Regions from separate parts of the Anaerosalibacter massiliensis genome, predicted to be linked through region 2. Evidence: a T-box and tRNA genes for the amino acid it is inferred to sense, from the RefSeq annotation. Region 2 holds a T-box; the other regions hold tRNA genes.
The links. A T-box is a leader RNA that pairs with one kind of tRNA and senses whether it is charged. The one in region 2 lies ahead of NSA23_RS15910 (proline--tRNA ligase), so its partner is inferred to be a tRNA-Pro.
Positions count from the first base shown of each region.

Region 1: it has a tRNA-Pro gene. The T-box ahead of NSA23_RS15910 (proline--tRNA ligase) is inferred to sense a tRNA for this amino acid. The anticodon was not compared.
Region 3: it has a tRNA-Pro gene. The T-box ahead of NSA23_RS15910 (proline--tRNA ligase) is inferred to sense a tRNA for this amino acid. The anticodon was not compared.

Region 1 covers NZ_JANJZL010000008.1:45,172-48,460, reverse strand. Annotated here, with positions in the region: gene metK (methionine adenosyltransferase) at 1-468, opposite strand, end outside; SAM riboswitch class I at 558-672, opposite strand; gene NSA23_RS11425 (COG2426 family protein) at 732-1,205, opposite strand; tRNA gene NSA23_RS11420 (tRNA-Pro) at 1,412-1,488, shown strand; gene NSA23_RS11415 (tRNA lysidine(34) synthetase) at 2,220-2,933, shown strand; gene NSA23_RS11410 (rod-binding protein) at 2,984-3,289, opposite strand, start outside.
Region 2 covers NZ_JANJZL010000021.1:12,329-15,617, forward strand. Annotated here, with positions in the region: gene NSA23_RS15910 (proline--tRNA ligase) at 1-1,536, opposite strand, end outside; T-box leader at 1,608-1,825, opposite strand; gene NSA23_RS15915 (ABC transporter permease) at 1,869-3,041, opposite strand; gene NSA23_RS15920 (ABC transporter ATP-binding protein) at 3,034-3,289, opposite strand, start outside.
Region 3 covers NZ_JANJZL010000001.1:44,257-47,545, forward strand. Annotated here, with positions in the region: gene spoIVA (stage IV sporulation protein A) at 1-1,431, shown strand, start outside; tRNA gene NSA23_RS00320 (tRNA-Pro) at 1,615-1,691, shown strand; gene NSA23_RS00325 (hypothetical protein) at 2,143-2,514, shown strand; gene NSA23_RS00330 (biotin/lipoyl attachment domain-containing protein) at 2,622-3,289, shown strand, end outside.

The DNA of each region.
Region 1 (3,289 bases), on a different contig from region 2:
TATAGATAGTTTATGAGCTAAGGCTATAGGCATAGGCATAAGTTCTTCTGTTTCATTACAAGCAAAACCAAACATCATGCCTTGATCTCCAGCACCTATTTCATCATATTTGTCTTCGCCATTTTCCTTATGTTCTAATGCTTTATCCACTCCCATTGCTATATCCGATGATTGTTCATTTATAGATGTTAGTACCGCACAAGTATCAGCATCAAAACCAAATTTTGCTCTTGTATATCCTATTTCTTTTATAGTTTTCCTAACAACTTTAGGTATATCCACATAACAATTTGTAGTAATTTCCCCTGAAACTAATACTAGTCCAGTAGTAACAGAAGTTTCACAGGCTACTCTAGCATTAGGATCTTCTGCCAAAATAGCATCTAATATGGCATCAGAAATTTGATCACAAACTTTATCTGGATGACCTTCTGTTACTGACTCTGATGTAAATAACCACTTTTTCATAAGAGTACCTCCTTAAATTTAGCATAATAGCTTAATTTATTCTAAAAAATAAATAAGCCCTTCCCAAAGGAAAAGGCAGACAAACTGTCACCTCATCTTTCAGAATTTAATTCTGTGGGATTTAGCACCGTCGTAAGCTTTTATACTTAGTTACAGGTTGCCGGGTTTCATAGGGCCCATTCCCTCCACCACTCTTGATAAGGTATCAAGATTTTGTATTCATTTATTTAATTGTATCACACTAAAAATTTTTAGTCAATTGACTAAAAAACTGATATAACCTTATAACTTAGACTAAATACTATAATTCCTGAAGTAATTACTCCTCCTATAATAGCAGCTAAAGCTTTATTAAAATCTATTTTAAGTAATGTTGCAGCTATACATCCAGTCCAAGCTCCTGTAGTTGGAATTGGTATAGCAACTAATATAAAAAGTCCTAATAAACTATATTTCTGTATTTTTTCTCTACTTCTTTTAAGAGTTCTTTTCTTAACCCATTTTATTAATTCAGAAAAAAGAGCAGTTTTTTCTAAATAATTCATTATTGGTCCTAAAAGTTTCAATAGGAAAGGTATAGGAATTATATTACCTATAATACTTAAAATAAAACTTTCTAATGGTGTAAAACCCAAGGAGATACCTAATGGAATAGCCCCCCTAAGTTCTACAAGAGGCATGGCAGCAACTAATATTACAGTTATTTCATCCTTTATCGTTTCTAATATATCCAACATATAATCCCCCTCACTACTACTAGTTTAATATATTCTACCCATTATAATAAATTCCTTTACAAAAAACAAAATAGTTTGAAATAGTTAGATATAATTAAATTTGACGAGATATCAATAGATATATAGCTATATTTTAACTTTTAGCTGTTTTTTATGCATTGCATTATAATCTAAAATCTCCTATAATAAAATAGTCGTCGGAATTACGGGGTGTGGCGCAGTTTGGTAGCGCACGTGGTTTGGGACCATGGGGCCGGGGGTTCGAATCCCTCCACCCCGACCATTTGTAAAAAAGAAGGATTGAAAATTCAATCCTTCTTTTTTTATACCCTATTTTATTTTTTATTATATACTATTTTATATATTATCAATAACCGGTTCAATTTATTTTAGCTTATACTTTCTTTTAACCTTGTACCAGCTCCAGCAAATACAAATAAAAATTCGCTCCAAAAAAAGTTTTGATGAAATAGTATCCTACCAAAAAATAAAATGCTAAATATTTTCAAACTCACTTGGCTGAAACAGTGAAAAATTTTTAACGCATTTTATTTTTGAGTCGGATTATTTCATAGCAAAACTTTTTTTAGTCGCTCATTTTTTATTTCTATTTGCTTAAAGATTGTATTATTTGAAAAAATACAGCTAAAAGTTTCAAAGTTAGAGTTTTTGGTTTAAAGAATTAGCGTAATTAAGAATTTTAGGTTATTGGATTTAACTGACTAAAAAGACTTTGATTAGAAAATAGAGACGAATTTTTTCATAAAACCTGTGAAATTGATTTTCAATCAATTTAGCAAAAACCCATTATTTACGTTAGAATTTTATGAAAAATTAAGTCCTATTTTCTTCAAAGCTTTTTCGGAAGGAAAGCCAATAACCCAAAATCCGTGGCTTGGCATAAACTAAAAAAGCATACAAATTTAGAAAAATAAATAGTGAAATATATGGACTACAATAGTATAATATATTTTGATATGTTTTTACTTACTTTCTATAAGAAAGGTTGATATAATGAAAAAAATTTTGGGACCTATGAGAAAAGCTATAGAAGATTTTAATTTGATAGATGATGGTGATAAAATCGGAGTTGGTGTATCTGGAGGAAAAGATAGTATGCTTCTTTTATATGCATTGAAACTTTATCAAAGATTTAGTCCAGAGAAATTTGAATTGGAAGCTTTTACAGTTGATTTAGGTTTTGAAGGCTTTGAAACAAAGGCCATTGAAAGCTATTGTGAAAGTATAGGAGTACCTTTCAATTTGAAAAAAACTAATATTAAAAATATAGTATTTGATACAAGAAAAGAAAAAAATCCCTGCTCTCTATGCGCAAATATGCGGAGAGGAGCTATTCACAACTCTTTAAAAGATAGAGGATTTAATAAACTAGCATTAGGCCATCATGGTGATGATGCTATAGATACGTTTTTCTTAAGTTTATTATATGAAGGAAGAATAAATACTCTTCCTCCTTTAACCTATTTAGATAGAAAAAAAATATATATTATACGTCCACTATTATATGTATCAGAACAGGATATAAAAAATTCTATAGAAAAAAATAATATTCCTATAGTAAACAATCCTTGTCCAGCTGACAAAAAAACCAAAAGAGAAGATATGAACAAATTAGTACATAAAATCTATAAAGAGGTTCCTGATGCTAGAAATAGGATACTTACAGCTCTAAATAATGAAAAAGGGCTTAGACTTTGGTTTAGCTAAAAAAGTAGTGGAAACCCCACTACTTTTTTTACAATATATTAATATATTTATTATATCTTAACTACATTTTTATTTTTAAAATCATCATAGAGAATCTTAGCTATTCCTATCCCATCTTCTTCACTATCAGACATTTTTTTAGCCATCTCTTCATCAAACATATCTTCAAATATTTTAGTAGCTGTACTTTTTTCTATAAGTCCATTGTCTGGAATAGTCTTTCTCATTTCTTTCAGCATCATATGAATAAAAACGGCCTCAAACTCCTTGCATACATCCATTAGCTCTTTATCCTTTTTATCTTCACTAGCATTTTGAATTCTCTTTTGAAGAATATCCTCATCTGTAGTCTTTTG
Region 2 (3,289 bases):
TTCTTTCCTATCATCTAAAAGTACTTCAACACTCATATTTTTCAATTCATTATATAATTTTTCTCCTAATTTAATTTGTTCTTCTTTCTTTATATTAATAACTGTAATAATAGCATGATATGGTGCTACTACTAATGGCCACACTATTCCTTTATCATCATGATATTGTTCTACTATAGCAGCCATACTTCTAGACACGCCTATGCCATAGGAGCCCATTACAAAATGTTTTTCCTTCCCATCTTCATCTAAATAAGTAGCATCTAAACTTTCACTATATTTAGTGCCTAACTGGAATATATTTCCTACTTCTATTCCTCTTTCCATTTTTAAAGGACTACCACATTTTGGACAAACATCTCCTTCTTTAATTAACAATAAATCTTCAACTACTTCCCCTGTGAAATCTCTCCCATAGTTCACGTTCCTTATATGATAATCTGTTTCATTAGCTCCTACAATGAAATTGTTCATCTTTGTTACCCTTGCATCAACTAAAAGTTTTACTCCTTCTTTAAGGCCTATAGGCCCTATAGAGCCTGGTTCTGCACCTGTTGCTTCTCTAATTACTTCATCATCTGCACTTTCTAGTTCATGTGTTCCTATTTTTAGATAGTTACAAAGTTTTACTTCATTAAGCTCTCTATCTCCAGGTACTAATGCAATAATCACTTCATTATTTACTTTATATATTACTGATTTGGCCAATTTATCTTTTTCTACATTAAGAAAATTAGATAATTCTTCAATCGTCTTTATACCCGGAGTATGAATTTTTTCTCTTTCAAGCTCTTCTTCCTCTGAATTTTCTATATTGTAAACTACTGTAGCTTTTTCATCTGTAGCAGCATAGTTACAATCATCACAATATGCAACTAAACTTTCTCCTGTCTCCGATACTGCCATAAATTCATGGGATCTTCTGCCTCCCATAGTTCCTGAATCTCCTTCAACAACTCTAAATTTAAGTTTTAATCTTTCAAATACCTTTTCATATGCATCCCACATAATCTTATAAGCTTCTTCTAATCCATCTAAATCTTTATCATAACTATATGCATCTTTCATAATAAACTCTCTACTTCTAATAAGTCCAAATCTTGGCCTTTTTTCATCTCTATATTTAGTTTGAATTTGATAAATGCTCAATGGAAGTTGTTTATAAGATTTTATTTCATCTTTGATAAGATTTGTAAAATATTCTTCATGAGTTGGTCCTAAACAAAACTCTCTTTCATGTCTATCATGTAATTTAAACATCTCTGGTCCAAAATCATCCCATCTACCACTAGCTTGCCAAAGTTCTTTTGGCTGTATAGCGGACATTAAAAGTTCTTGGGAACCAGAACTATCCATTTCCTCCCTAACTATTTGTTCTATTTTCCTTATAACTCTATATCCAAGAGGTAGGTATGAATATACCCCTGATACTAATTTTCTCATCATCCCAGCTCTAACTAATAACTGATGACTAGGAATTTCTGCTTCAGTTGGAACTTCCCTTAATGTTGGTAAATATAATTTTGACATCTTCATTATTTTTTCCTCCTTATTTTTATATGGCTATAACATAATTAGTTTTGAATATAAAAAACCTTCATCTCAAATATAGAGACGAAGGTTTAAGTTCGCGATACCACTCTAATAGATTTATAAATATTATAAATCCACTCAAAAGCTATAACGATGCCACCGTCTAGACCTAATACATTTCAGCCTAGAAGCTCAGGAACGGGTTCAATATTCATTGGGTCAGAAGTTTTTCACCACATGAACTTCCTCTCTAAGACCGTTAATATCTACTATTTTCCTTCAATGCGTATATATTTTATTAAAATAATACTAGAAAAAAACTATTATGTCAAATATTAATTTCTGAATATAACTGTTTCTTTTTCAAACATTTTTACAGTTATTGTTAAAAACAAAGCTATATACAATAGATTCCATCCCGTAGTTATCAATATATGTTTCATATCATATACAGATACTATGACTTCCTTAATAACTCCTATAGTATTTATTATAGGTATATGAAAATAATGTCTAGGTATGGCTCTACCATCTACAAACATAGTCAGATAAGCAGGTACCATAAGTACAATACTTACAGGACTTAAATAAGTTTGAGCTTCTTTGAAGTTTCTAGCATAAAAACTAATTGCAAGTTCAATACTTGAGAATGCTAAAGCCATTTCTAAACAAACTAAGGTTATTATACCAATAGCTTTTATAGAAAGTGTAGTCCCCTCTCCTAGAAAATCTGGATTTATCTTTGTAGCAATTAAAAATCCTATTAAAGAAGCTATAGTAGCAATTACCCCTGCCACAACTACTGCAAAATATTTTCCCATGAGTATAGACATTCTACTAGACTTTGTAGTCAAAAGAGGTTCTAAGGTTTGTCTTTCTTTTTCTCCTGCACCTAAATCAGTAGCGGCTGGAATACCTCCTACAGCTGACCATATAGTTAGCATAAAGGGAAGCATCATAGAGAAAATCATTAGTCCTGTTCCCCCCTCTTTAGATACAGAAGAATATTTAATATCTATAGGTTCTAGTATCTGTGGATTGACTCCTGCATTTTCCAATCTTTTAGCTACAATATATCCAGTATAACCTGAAATAATTTGTTCTACCCTTGATTTACCTATTTCAGATTTTTGACTAGCATCATCATAAATTAATTCTATTCTAGGTTTTTCACCTTGCTGAATTTTTTCATCAAAATTTTCTCCAATTTTTACTATGACTTTTATATCTAGCTTGTCTAAAGCTTTTTCAGCATCTTCAGTTTTTACAATATTTATATCCTTATGATTTAAAAGAAAAGATTCAAGTTCATTTTTTTCTTCACTTAAGATAGCAATTTGTACAGGTTCTTTACTTTCCTTTTCAATATCCGAACTCCCAATACCAAAAACAAATGCTATTAAAGGGAATATTATTATTGGAATTATTATACTTGAAAAAATAGTCTTTTTATCCCTAAATGTATCTATTATTTCTTTTTTGAAAACTACTCTAGTAAATTTATTCATTTTTTTCACCTACTAAAGAAACAAATATTTCTTCTAAATTTTCTTCTCCATACTTCACCTTTAATCCTTCTAATGAAGAAATTTCTACCATCTTTCCTTTATGAATTATTCCTACCTCATCACATAATTTTTCTACTTCATTCATAGAATGGCTAGAAAATATAATAGTTTTTCCTTCATTTCTCAATTCCTTTATAAATTCATGTACTACTCTAATAGCTGTTACATCAAGACCTGATGTAGGTTCA
Region 3 (3,289 bases), on a different contig from region 2:
GATATTTATGTAGGAGTTGTAGGACCAGTTAGAACAGGAAAATCAACTTTTATAAAACGTTTTATGGAATTATTAGTACTACCTAATATTGAAAATAGGTATAAAAAAGAACGAGCTAAAGATGAACTGCCCTTAAGCGGTTCAGGAAAAACTATTATGACAACAGAACCAAAATTTGTTCCTAATGAAGCTATAGAACTAACTTTAAAAGATAATGTTAGATTTAAAGTTAGAATGGTAGACTGTGTAGGATATTTAGTAAAAGGTGCTCTTGGACATGAAGAAGATAGTATTCCAAGAATGGTTACTACTCCTTGGTATGAAAAAGAAATACCTTTTGAAGAAGCAGCAGAAATAGGTACTAAAAAGGTTATAACTGATCACTCAACAATAGGGATTGTTTTAACTACTGATGGTTCAATAACTGATATAGATAGATCTAATTACATAAAGGCAGAAGAAAGAGTTATAAATGAACTAAAAGAATTAGAAAAGCCATTCATTATATTGTTAAATTCAAAACATCCAAATTTAGATAGTACTATTGCATTAAGAGAAAGTTTAGAAGAGAAATATGAAGTAGCTGTAATAGCTGTAGATTGTTTGAATATGGAAACTAATGATATTGAGAAAATATTTGAAAAAATATTATTTGAGTTTCCAGTGAAAGAAATAAACATAAACTTACCAGGTTGGATGGAAGGTTTGGGCAGAGATCATTGGATAAAATCTAGTATTTTAGATTCTTTAAAAGAATCTATACAGACATTACAAAAATTAAGTGAAGTTAGTTCTTCTATAGAGAGCCTAAATGAATTGGATATAATAGAAAAAACTAAAATAAATGAAATAAAATTAGGAGAGGGTATTGCAGATATAGATATAATATTAGAAGATAATCTTTTTTATAATGTATTAGAAGACATGACAGGTTATACTATTGAAGGGGATTATCAGCTTTTAGGTCTTATATCTAAATTATCAGAAGCAAAATATGAATACAGTAAGATAGAAGCTGCATTAAATGATGCAAAAGAAATTGGATATGGATTAGTAAATCCAGGATTAGAAGAATTAGAATTAGCAGAACCTGAGATATATAAACAAGGTAATAGATTTGGTGTGAAGCTTCGTGCTAAGGCGCCATCGCTGCATTTAATAAGGGCTGATATAACAACAGAAGTTTCTCCACTTATAGGAACAGAAAAACAAAGTGAAGAATTAGTAAAATATTTCATAGATGAGTTTGAAGAAAACCCATCAAAAATTTGGCAGTCTAATTTATTTGGAAAATCTCTATATGATTTAGTAAATGAACAACTTCAAGTAAAGTTGAATACTATGCCAGAAGATGCGAGAGCTAAAATGAGAAGAACTTTAGAAAGAATAATAAATGATGGTAGCGGTGCGCTCATCTGTATTATAATATAATAAAAATGAATGGAAATATTTAAGCACATTAAAATAAATTTATTTTAATGTGCTTTTGTCGTGTGATGAATTAAAAATAAATATAATTGAGAAAAGCTTACTAAATTTAATACTAACTATTTAAAAGATAAAATTTGCATTTTCCTTAAAAATAGTATATACTATAGTAGTCGTAATGGAAGTCGGGATGTGGCGCAGCTTGGTAGCGCACAAGTCTGGGGGACTTGGGGTCGCTGGTTCAAGTCCAGTCATCCCGACCATTTTTATTTTCTCTGTAAATAAGTTTATAACTAGCATACATCTATTTGATAGTCTTAATGTTTTGTAATTTCGTGCCACTTTTACTTTTCCTTTCATTTTTTCTATTATGTTATTAATTTTATCAGTGGCTTTTTCCTGTATGGATTCTAAAATATGGAAATAAGTATCTAATGTTATTGAAGTACTAAAATGGCCTAATTTTTTATTTGCTACTTTAGTAGGTGTTTTAGATTTTAGCATTAGAGTAGATTAGTATGCCTCATATCATGAAATCTTATCTACTTTTCTTAATTATATTATCAAAATCTTCAGAAAATATAGGAGGACTTATTAACAATTTTATTTTTATATGTAGAAATCTATGTTTATAATATGTTTAAGTAATTATTTAATTATGATATACTTATACTAATAATAAATAGCAAAACATAATATGGGGGTAATAATATTTTGTTAAGATTTATTGAAAATATTTTATTAATATTATTTATTGTAAGTATAACAGGATATATACTTTCAGTATTAAAAGAGAAGATTTATTTGAAGAATAATATGATAGTTATAAATAAAAAATCAGTAACTCAAAAGCATATAGATGAAGCAGATATGAAAGAATTTATATTTGATGGGCATAGGGTTAAATCAGGTGATGAAATTAAAGTTATTTTAAAGGGCAATAAAATAATTCATGGTATTTTAATAGGGGCAAAAAGGCAAGAAAGAGCCATCCTTATGGTAACTCATAGTGATGAAATTAAAAAATTTTGTATTGACAATGTAAAAAAATTTAGGATAATTAGTAAGTATGGAAAGTTTTTTTAAAAAATAGGACTTTAGACCTAGGACTTTTTTTAAAAAAATAGAAGGAAAAAACAAATATATAGAGAAAGTGTAATTATTACCTATTTGTAAAAAAAGGATGGTTATTTATGTCTAGAGAAGAAAGAGATAAGAAACGAAGTAAGAGAAAAAAGATTAGGGCTTTTTTCATAGCTTTTATATTTATATACTTGATTTTTAGGAGCGTGCCTGCATTGCATGCTTCAACACTGAAAACAGCTATCGTAGAAGAAGGTACTGTAGAAGATAAAGTTGAATTAAAAGCTATAGTAGTTAAAAATGAGAAAGTATATACTTCTAAAGGAGAGGGAAAGGTTAAGCTTTACAAAAAAGAAGGTGAAAGAGTAAAGGTTGGAACAGAAATTGCTCAGGTTTCTTTGCTGGACAAAGATGCATCTTTAAAAAATGAATTAGAGGAAATAAATAGAAAGATTGAAAGTGTTGAAAAGATACAAAAAGAAAGAGAAACAGTGAAATCTGATAAGGATAAAGCCAATAAAAATTCCAATGAAGTATTAGATAATATACAAAATAGTATTGCGAATAAAAATTATGAGGAAATACCTAATTTAAAGGAAGAACTTTATTTTTCTTTAGGGAAACAAAAAGATGTATCTGGAGGAAATACTCTTTCAGAACAAACTTTGGAAAATTTAAATAGAGAAAAAGAAAAGATAAAAAAAGAAATTGCTAACAATTCCATTAAATATATATCTGAAGAGGCAGGAATAGTAAGTTATGAAATTGATGGATTAGA